One region of the Brevibacillus jepli genome, then DNA from elsewhere that is predicted to be linked to it. Evidence: riboswitches for the same ligand, from Rfam matches in the RefSeq annotation. Region 1 holds a riboswitch; the other holds the start of a gene.

Region 1 (5,544 bases):
GCGAGCAAATCAGGAATGCGGATTTTTACGACGAGAAAAGCATTGACCAGCCCGACGAGCAAGCTGAGTACAATCGGTACAACCAATGTCGTGAAGATTCCTTGCTCATACCAAACCATCATGGAAGCAGAGACGACCGTGGTCAACGAAACCGTCGAGCCCACAGACAGGTCAAAGCCCCCGACAATTAGCGAGAACGTAACACCAATCGCAACAAACGTCACAATCGAGATGGACCGTAGAATGTCCGTCAAGTTGTCGTACGTGAAGAAATACGGGTTGGTCAGACTGAATAACAACATGACAATGACAATGACTGCAACCGTTCCGTATTTGTATACAAAATCAAAAAGGCTAAACTTTTTATCTGCCACGTTACTCACCTCCGCTTGCGTAGTACATAATCAGTTCTTGCGTTGCTTCCTCGCGACTCAGTTCCTTCACGATCTTACCCTCAAACATGACGAGAATCCGGTCTGCAATCCCGATGACCTCCTGAAACTCGCAGGAGAAATACAGGACGCCCTTCTTCTGCTCCGCCAGCCTTCCGATCAGGCGGTAAATATCGCTTTTTGCGCCAATATCCACACCTTTTGTCGGCTCATCAAACATGAAGATGTCCGAGTTCGTATCTAACCATTTTCCGATCGCGACTTTTTGCTGGTTTCCGCCGCTGAGAAAACCGACCAGCTGCTTGATATCGGCTGTTTTCACACCAAGACGCTGCACGAGCTCTCTTGCGTTCGCCGTTTCCGCCCCTCTTTTGATGAAACCTAGCAAGGATTTCTTTTTCAACGAGGCGACAGACAGGTTGTTCTGCACGGACTCCTCTACAAAAATCCCTTCCTTACGCCTCTCCTCCGGGACGAGCACGATGCCTGAATCAACGGCGTCTTTGGGCGAGCGTAGTTGGATTCGTACGTCATGTAGTCGGATCGCACCAGCCTTTGCCTCATCCGCACCAAAGAGCAATCGGGCGAGCTCAGTCTTCCCTGCTCCGACCAGACCGACGACACCCACGATCTCTCCCGCGCGTACTTTCAAATCGACCCCACGCACTTTGCCACCAGCAACTCCGGACACTTCCAAAATCGTCTCGCCAATCGGCACCGCAAGCTTCGGGAACTCCTCGTCGAAGCTTTTGCCCAGCATGTTCGCGATCACTTCGTCCATATTCGTCGCAGTCGTCTCTGAGGTCACGACATGCTGACCATCGCGCATAATCGTGATCCGATCACAGATTTCAAAAATTTCCGGCAGCCTGTGGGAAATGTAAATGATGCCGACGCCTGCTTTTTTCAGCTGTGCAATGATTTGGAACAGTCGCTCGCTCTCCTTGGTGCTCAACGGCGCAGTCGGTTCATCGAAAATAACGTACTTGGCTTTTTGTACGGTAGCCCGTGCGATCAAAATCAATTGCTTTTCCGAAAGCGTACATTCTTCGACCAGCATCCTCACCGGAATGGAGAAGCCGAAGCTTTGTAAAATCTGCTCCGACTCGTTGTACAAGCTCTGCCAGTTGATCAGTCCTTTGGTTTTCGCCTGGACAATTTGACCCGCCAGTATGTTTTCGGCGACGCTCAAATACGGGATCAAGGCGGTGTCCACTTCCTGATACACACATTGGATGCCCAATGCTTTGGCGTCCTGCGGAGATTGGATCGTCACAGTCTGGCCATCGATGGTGATCGTGCCGCCATCTGCCTGATACGCTCCCGTGAGAATTTTCATCAGGGTGCTTTTTCCTGCGCCATTGGCACCGAGCAGTGCATGAACCTCTCCTGCGCGCACCTCAAAATCGACGGATCGCAGGGCAGGAACCCCGGAAAACTGCTTCGTCATCCCTTTCATTTGCAATGTGGACATTTTTCACACCTCCTGTATAAGGAAAAATCCCGTTGATAGATACGAATCAACGGGAACAGCCAATTTTGACGCGCTTACTTACCCCACTCTTTTACGTATTGGGACAGGTCGCCCATCGTTACTTTTTTATCCTTCGGCAGGTCTTCCTGTTTCACCAGCACTGGATTCAGCTTCACGTTGTCTGGCACTTGCTCGCCTTTGATTTTTTGGAACACGGTTTGGGCATGAATGCGCCCGATATTGGATGGGTCTACCGCTGCTGTCGCAGTCCACGGAGAGTTTTCCGCCTGAATCATTTGCAGATCCTCATCGCTCAAATCGATGGAGTATACTTTGATTTCCGTACGGCCTGCTTGCTGGATGGCACGAGTTGCCCCTTTGGCAAATTCATCCCAAGCTGCCCATACTGCTGTGATGTCGCCTTTGTTCGGGTATTTTTTCAAGATGGCTTCCATCTGTGTTTGCGTATCGAGTGCCGTATTGTTGGTCGCAGAACCGAATGCGGCGATTTCTTTTATATCTGGGTACTTCTTCTGGAAAGCTTCATACGTGACTTGGCGTTTTTCCATTGGCGCAAAGCCCGCTACCCATATTTTTACGATGTTGCCTTTGCCGTTCGTATCTGCAGCCAGCTTCTCCAGGCTCAGCTCAGCCAATTTGTTGTCATCCTGCGCCACAACTGGCACGCCCGGAATGTTGATGTCTGTATCAAACAGGACGACCGGAATTTTTCTATCCACAGCTTTTTGTGTACCCTGCTGCAAGGCTTCTGCCGTACCATGGTCGATCAGAATGCCATCAAATTTTTGATTCACGGCCGCATCGAGGTTGGACGCCATTTTTGCCAGATCGGTATCTGCATTAAAAACGGTCAGCTCGCCGCCGTTTTTCTCGACCTCTGTCTTCACACCATTGATGTATTGGGCAGAGAATGTCCCTACATTTTGACGCATGATGAGTGCGATTCTCTTCGCCTTCTCCCCCGAAGCGCCTTCGGTCGTACTTCCGGTTCCTGTTGCTGCTCCGCCACCGCATGCCGTTACGAGAACTGACGCAGCCAATACAAGTGAAGTAATCAGCCCTAGTTTCTTTTTCATTTTGATGTTCCCCCTTTTTCTTTTCAAAATCCTCGTAGAAGAAGCGCATTTCCAGTCCAAGCGCCTCTGGAGCCCGCCCCAGCGCAGGAAAAAATGGCGGGGAATTTCAGCTTCACTTATGGGCTACTTCCTTGAAACTTCTACGTTTGAAGCGCTCCCGCCATTTTTTCCTGAGCGGACAGTCAATCCCACAGCAGGGCGTAGGCCGAAGCGTAGACTGGAAATGCGCTTCTTCCCCACTTCCCCACGTTAGCTACGCAAAAAATCCTCTTCCACAGAGAAAGAGGACAAAAATCGACAAGATTCTCGCCTCTTATCTGTCAGGTATTTCTACCTGTTGGAGTTAGCACCTTGGCTCGAAAGAATCATCATCTCTCGCGCTAGGTTGCCGGGCTTCATAGGGCCATTCCCTCAGCCTTCTCTTGATAAGAGTAGTGTTTATTTTCAAAACGTTTGTATTAGTATATACAGAATATAATCCGGGCATTACCCATCTGTCAACTAGGTTATACAAAGAATTTCTAGATATTTATTCCAATTCTCACTGTAAATACGAGAGGGATTTTGTTGTGTCTTGTCGAATTATCGTAGATTGATACAAGCCTAGCAAATTTTTGCGATGGGGATGCTACATGAGTCTATTAAAAGAAGTCATTCTGCAATGGTTTTTTGCGATTATTCCTTTTGTGTTTTTCAACATTTATTACCGCGACAAAATGAGGAACTACAGCCGTTCGTTTATCATCATTACCAGTTCTGCCTGCATGATTCTTGCGATGACCTTTGCCCCGAGCGTTACTAACGGCATGATTTTTGATATACGGCATGTCATCATCCTGTTCGGACTGGTTTATGGCGGTATTGAGGTTGCCTTGCTCCTTCTGATCGAAGCCTTGGTTTATCGGTATTATCTAGGCGGCCAAGGAACATGGGTTGCGATGCTGATCCTTGCCGTAAATTTTTTGTTGGCACTCTTAATTTACAAGCACTACAAAGCCAGTTATCGGAAAACACTGTATCTTTTTATGACGAGTGCGATTTTTTCCAGTGTTGCTTTGGGGATTACTTATTACTTTTTCCCGACCTATGTATCACAAAATCTCGTCTACTATACAGTTCTCATTCCCATTCAAAACTTTTTCGGGCTCTGGCTATTAATGTCGCTTTTCAGCAAATGCGTTTCGGATAAGGAGCTGTTCATCCGCCACGCGCAAAATGAAAAAATCCAGACGATGAGCCACGTTGCCGCCTCGCTCGCACACGAGGTACGAAATCCGTTGACAGCAGTCAAAGGCTTCTTGAAATTGATACAGGAATCTCCGGAAAATTTGGTAAAAGTCGATCAATACATTCGCATCAGTCTGGACGAAATCCAACGGACAGAAGCCATCTTGACCGAGTACCTTGCGATTTCCAAGCCGCTCAAGGAACGGCATGAGCTGATTAATGTTTGCGAGCTTTTGCATGCCATTCGTGAAGTGATGCTCCCGTTTGCCAATATGTATAACGTAGAGCTGGAGCTGCAAGCCTTTGAGAAACCCGTGAAGATCAAGGCCAACCCAGACGAGTTCAAGCAGGTGCTCGTGAATTTCATCAAAAATGCAATCGAGGCCTGCTCAGATATTTCGGACGGAAAAGTTACCCTCGGCTTGCTCATTGAGCGAAACAAAGCACTGTTGGTCATCAAGGATAACGGTGTCGGCATGGATGCAGGACAGATCAGCCGTCTCGGTACCATTTACTTTTCTACGAAATCGAGTGGGACCGGTCTTGGACTGACTTATTCCTACCATGTCATCCATGCGATTGGTGGATCCGTTAATGTATCAAGCAAACCACGAGTAGGGACCAAGTTCACCATTATGCTCCCGTATAAGGCACAGTAACTGCATGCAGGTTTTGCAGTGGAACTGTGCCTTTTTCCGTTTATACAAAACAAAACACCAGGAGTCTCCCCCTGGTGTCTCTCTTGATTAGTGTGGCAGCCACTCTCCTGTAATGGCATCGATTTCTCCACGGAAGATCGAGTTTTTGCTTTATGTCGTTTGATGATTAAAAAACAAATCTCCAAATGATATCGACAGCCACACTAATTGTGAGAACCATCATTTTTTGGGAAAAGGTAATCTTGGCTTCTTTTCCATTTATCCATTTATAGGAAGTTTGCAAGCCTAGTAGAATCATATACCCGCCTACATAAGCAAAAAAAATTCTGAATAGCTCTGTTGCAATAATCCAAGCCATTTCTCTAGCCCCTCCAGTTAATTCTTGTTGCACTCACCGTATTTCTTTGGGGAGCAGGATACGATCTATTTGATCGATAATGATGAAATTAAATCTAAAACTTCAACTGCAAATCTCGATGTAAAAACCTCCCAAAATTTGATACAAATACATTTTTACAATATATGTATAAAAGATGTCAATATATTTTTTATTTTTATTAATTTATCACTTATTTTGTTTAGTATTATTAACAAAATCTATAAGGTGAAAAGAGCAAAAAAAAAGGCCAGCCGGCCTATGACAGGCCGCCTAGCCGTTGCGAAGTTTTGTGAGCGACATCCTTCACCCGTTCAAT
Region 2 (5,544 bases), on a different contig from region 1:
ACTCGGATGTCTTCCTCCGTGTACATATGAAAATTGCGGCTGACCAGAACAAGCTTGTTCCGCGATTTGCGATACGCGAGCTCGAGCGCATCGACTTTTTGAATCACTTTGGAAATTTCTTGTCGAAGTTCATGTAAATCAAACTTCAACGAATTGCCATGCTGTCTGGCGTTTTCTGCTATATCAAATATTTGGGTTTTACTCGTTTCTACGGTTTCAATTGTTCGCTTGATCACCCCGTCCAGCACGCTGATGTCTATCGCTTTGTTCATGATTGCTCTCCTTCAAACTCATTTTTAGCTTTCGTGAACAACTGTTGGAGGTGCGTTTCATCTACATCTCGTAGTCCCATGTCATTACGTGGAATGGCAAAAGGATCTGTTCCCTTTTTCACGAATCCACGGTTGGATGTAAATACATAGCGGTAGCCAGCTTGACGGGCTGTTTCCAGTACGATTGGACTTGTATAACCAAAAGGCAACGAGATGGCCTCTACCTGTTGATTCATCCATTCGCTTAAACTGGCACGAGATATACTGAAATCCACATAGAGGCGGTCTCTGTACTCTTGCTCGTCCTCTAAACGCTGCAAGTCCTTCAGATAGACTGGAGCTGTTTCCGGCCCCAGCTCGCCCCATTCATTTCGTTCTTCCTCTTCATGCAGGCTGTACGTGTGGGAACCGATCGAAACCAGTCCCGAATGAATCATTTCGTTTACCTGTTGACGCGTAAGTGGCGGCGTCATATTCTCCCGTTTTCGGTCGGCTACATCTCGTAAGCGACCCGCAATCGCGAAGTTCACTGACGGGTAGCCATATGTACGTAAGACTGGAAATGCTTTTGTGTAATAACTCTCGTACCCATCGTCAAACGTAATCAGAACAGCATTCTCAGTCGGTAAGGTACCCGTCTCCATAAATCTTAGGAATTCATCCAGCGAAATTGGATTCAGGTTGTTATCGTGTAAAAATTTCATATGTCGGGCAAATTGATCAGGAGCTATGACATACCGCTGATTTGATTGATCCATGACATGGTGGTACGTCAAAACCACGACCTGATTGTTATACCACTTTTTCGTTTGAACCGTTGCTTCTTCTGTTGGTGTGACGTTTGGCTCAGCATTTTTTGTCTCACTTATGCTTATAGACGTATCCACTTGGGGAAAAGGTTGCACTTCTTGTGTATTCTTTTTTTCCAATATAGAGCCGCCTAATAATCCAATCGCCATTGCAAGCAACAAAAAAGTAAGAAATACGATCAGGAAGAGCCTTCTGTTCGGCAAAAAAACCCCTCCTCTACTTCCTCCCTAGGAGATTCGACACAGTCCTACCAATTCCTGTGCAACAAACGGCCCAATAATTGGATGACTTTGCTCCTAAAAAAGAAAAAGAGCCCAGTAGCAATACCAGGCTCTTTCTATGCCATTCATAAATATTACAGTTGAGCAGCCTCTTGCTTCAGGATTTCTGCTTTGTCTGTTTGCTCCCAAGGAACATTCAGGTCATTGCGTCCGAAGTGGCCATATGCCGCTGTTTGCTTGTAGATAGGACGACGCAGGTCGAGCTGCTTGATGATACCAGCAGGACGAAGGTCGAAGTGTTTGCGAACCAATGTTACCAGAGCTTCTTCGGAAATCGTACCCGTACCGAAAGTATCTACTGCGATGGAAACTGGTTGTGCTACACCAATAGCGTAAGCAACTTGTACTTCACATTTGTCTGCGAGGCCAGCAGCTACGATGTTTTTCGCTACATAACGAGCTGCGTAAGCACCGGAACGGTCAACCTTTGTTGGATCTTTACCGGAGAACGCACCGCCGCCATGACGAGCATAACCGCCGTAAGTATCTACGATGATTTTGCGGCCAGTCAAGCCAGCATCCCCTTGTGGTCCGCCAATTACGAAACGACCAGTTGGGTTAATGAAGTATTTGGTATCTGCATCCAACAATTCAGCTGGAACAACAGGTTTGATTACTTGTTCAACCAGATCTTGCTTGATTTGCTCCAAAGTCGTTTCAGGAGCATGTTGGGTAGAAATAACGATTGTGTCAATACGAACTGGTTTGTCGCCATCGTACTCAACGGTTACTTGTGTTTTTCCGTCAGGACGGAGGTAAGCAAGCGTACCGTTTTTACGTACTTCAGTCAGACGACGAGCCAATTGGTGAGACATGCTGATCGGAAGTGGCATCAGCTCAGGTGTTTCATTGCAAGCAAAACCAAACATCAAACCTTGGTCACCAGCACCAATTGCTTCGATCTGCGCGTCAGTCATTTTACCTTCGCGTGCTTCCAATGCTTGGTCTACACCAAGTGCAATGTCAGCGGACTGCTCGCCAATTGCAGTAATAACACCGCAAGTGTCAGCGTCAAAACCGAATTTCGCACGGTCATAACCGATTTCACGAATGGTTTCACGAACGAGCTTTTGGATGTCTACGTATGTGTTTGTAGTGATTTCACCTGCTACGAGAACCAAACCGGTAGTTACGGAAGTTTCGCAAGCAACGCGAGCGTTTGGATCTTTGGACAGGATCGCATCCAAGATGGAGTCGGAAATTTGGTCACAAATTTTATCCGGATGTCCTTCGGTTACAGATTCGGATGTAAACAGACGACGACCTTTTTGCAAAGCCATGAGAAAATACCTCCTTTGACCTCATACAAATAGTGTGGTAGCCGAGTCAGGATTTTATCTACGTAAACGCAAATAAAAAACCTTTTCCATCTTTTGGGAGGAAAAGGTTTGAGCGTTTTTTGCTTCCTTCATCCTCTTATCGGCCAGAACAGATGTCCGTTCTGCTGGTTAGCACCGCTCGAGATCGGTTGCCGGGCTTCATAGGGCCAGTCCCTCCGCCTGCTCTGGATAAGAGTATCCATTACGGAATATAGAATAATTGTTTTTTTCTATGGTGTCAATAGGCAAAGATTGCTTACAATTGATAGGCTTTGGAAAGCAAGACCACGACTTCAGCACGTGTTGCCCTTCCATTTGGTTTAAAGCTAGAGCCATACCCGCTTACCCAATTTCTAGATGTCAAAGCTTCAATGGCTGGTGAAGCCCAGTGGCTCGTTGGCACATCCTGATAATTCGAATGATTGCGGTTGTACAGCAAAACATTGCGTGCACGCGCGATCATAACAGCCATCTCTGCTCGCGAGATCTGCTGATCCGGCTTCATTTCATTTTTCGGGTACCCTTTCAAAATTCCTAATTGATAGGCTACCCCCAGGTTATTATAAGCCCAGTGGCGTTTTGACATGTCTCGAAAGGTCGTTTTGCCTGTGTAGGTTGTCGCTACCTTAGACCCCGTAGCACGCATGGCCTTGAGCAGCATCGTCGCAAACTCCGCGCGGGTCACTGCCTGATTGGGCTTGAACGACGCGTCGTTAAACCCATTTACAATACCGCGAGAGCTGAGGCGGACGATCTCCGAGCGCGCCCAGTGGTCCGAAATGTCGCGATAGCCTGCTAGCAATTTCTGCTGGGTTACCGTCATGCGGTACGATTCGTATTTGAACGGACTACCGCTATTGAGTCGAACATAATATTTTCCTGGTTGCAAACGCAAACCGATAATGTCATGTCCTCTACTGGACAGCTCCGCTACTTCATTTGTCGAAGCAAGCGCGTAGTTCATGTTTCGATCACTGTAGAGTGCGAATCGAAAGCCACTGTCGACAGGAATGTACGGAGCTCGAAACGTCACATACGATTCGTTATTAACAGTAAAGTGGAACCAGTCAGAATCTGTTGCCGTCGGGAATGTCCCTGTCATCACGGTCCCGCCGCTTAGCGGAGACGCTTTCTGATAGGTGTCATTCGGCTCATTCAGGTCTTTTCTTACTGGCGTATACCCAAGATCCAGCTGGTAATTACCATTCACCGCATTCCGCGAATACTCACTCACACGGATGAAATACTTACCCGGTGACACTTCTTTTTGGACACGCTCAGTCGGATTGTCTTTCGTTCCATTATCGTATTCAGGATCCCAGACTACTGTTTTTTTCCCAGGCTCTTGTTTACCAAGACCCAGAAGCATATCCACCCGCTTGTTATCAGGGCTAACAGAGATATCTAAATACCCGTATTCACGAACGTAGTAGGAAAACCAATCCGGATCCCCCTCATCGTGAAAATTACCTGTTACGCTGATTTGGTTCCCCACGAGTGGTCTGGCTGTCTCTTGTGTATCATTTGGTTCGTTTCTGTCCGGGTTGATGGTAAATTTGCTCGTCAACACGTAGGTAAAAGCGCTGTTGACTCCACCGTTACGCATCAACCGGATGTCCATTCTTCCCGCCTTGACCGGGACGGTTACGGTATCGCCGTTGCCGAAGTACTGTGTAATCGGCGGACGATTATCCGGGTAAAAGGTAGCAGCCATCGCTGAAGAAATACCCGATGTCACTGTAGCCGTAAAGCTGACCTTTCCATCGTAAGGGATGTCCATCCTCAGCCAATCTACTGTATCTTTTGGTCCCAAATTACCACGTATTTGTGACTCAATTGGAAATGCCTTTGCTTTAGAGGGGGAATTATTCGGCTCTAAAAAGTCGTAAGAAAGCGCAGTTTTCACTGCCTTATTCACATCCAGCAAGCCGTATCCTGTCTTCAGATCCCAGCCTCTCTCCCCCAAATCTGTCGCCGTTTGATATAGCAATTGCCTTACATCAAATGGACTAAGCTTTGGATGACGAGCGAGAATGAGCGCAGCTGCACCAGCGACTTGCGGTGCTGCGGCTGAAGTACCACTAAAAGAACCGTATTTCCCACCAAGCTTCGTAGTGTATACATTAAAACCAGGGGCTACCAGGTTCAGTTCAGGCCCCGTATTAGCCTGGGGCAGTACTTGGTTGTTGCTTCTCACAGCCCCTACCGCTACGACTGTTGGGTACGCAGCTGGATACGCCACACGGCTACTTTCATTACCACTTGCCGCAACCAACACAGCCCCGCTTCTCTCCGCTCGTTGCACAGCTGCTGTCATCGACTTGGAGTATGCCATACTGCTAATTGACATCACAATGACTTTGGCCCCACGATCCAAAGCAACATTGATGCCTTTCGCAATCAATTCCTCATCGGATTGCGCCTTGCTGTTCAAGATTTTAATCGGCAAAATCTTGGCATTCCACAAGACCCCAGAAACACCGATGTTATTATTTCCGCTTGCAGCAAGAACACCAGCTACTTCTGTTCCATGCCCGTTGTCGTCCTGTGCTGACCTCCCGGGATTGACGAGATTCACACCTGGCAAAAGGTTGTCCTTTAAATCAGGGTGTTTATAATCCGCTCCAGTATCCAACACAGCTATCGTAATCTGCTCATTGCTATTTACGGTTGGCCATGCCTTGTCTGCTTTGATTTGGCTTAAGTGCAGCTGGTTAGTCAAATAGTAGTCATTGGCTGCTGGAGTTGCTGCCAAGCCCGATTGGTTGTTTGCCATAATGAGTGTGACGGTTAATGTAACAGCCACTGACATGTTCACTGATTTTTTCATGTAAAACAGTCCTTCCTTCTCTCCCCTGCAAA

The links. Region 1 has a riboswitch for S-adenosylmethionine ahead of AB1L17_RS10980 (sugar ABC transporter substrate-binding protein). Riboswitches for the same ligand answer to the same signal wherever they lie in the genome.
Region 2: another riboswitch for S-adenosylmethionine. It lies ahead of metK (methionine adenosyltransferase); the one in region 1 lies ahead of AB1L17_RS10980 (sugar ABC transporter substrate-binding protein).

Annotation. Positions count from the first base shown of each region.
Region 1 covers NZ_JBFEFW010000008.1:140,830-146,373, forward strand. The annotation lists gene AB1L17_RS10970 (ABC transporter permease) at 1-374, opposite strand, end outside; gene AB1L17_RS10975 (sugar ABC transporter ATP-binding protein) at 376-1,866, opposite strand; gene AB1L17_RS10980 (sugar ABC transporter substrate-binding protein) at 1,941-2,963, opposite strand; SAM riboswitch class I at 3,274-3,395, opposite strand; gene AB1L17_RS10985 (ATP-binding protein) at 3,596-4,849, shown strand; gene AB1L17_RS10990 (hypothetical protein) at 5,016-5,207, opposite strand; gene AB1L17_RS10995 (IclR family transcriptional regulator) at 5,485-5,544, opposite strand, start outside.
Region 2 covers NZ_JBFEFW010000011.1:100,166-105,709, reverse strand. The annotation lists gene AB1L17_RS14055 (sensor histidine kinase) at 1-272, opposite strand, end outside; gene AB1L17_RS14050 (polysaccharide deacetylase family protein) at 269-1,285, opposite strand; gene metK (methionine adenosyltransferase) at 1,438-2,643, opposite strand; SAM riboswitch class I at 2,777-2,878, opposite strand; gene AB1L17_RS14040 (S8 family peptidase) at 2,939-5,512, opposite strand.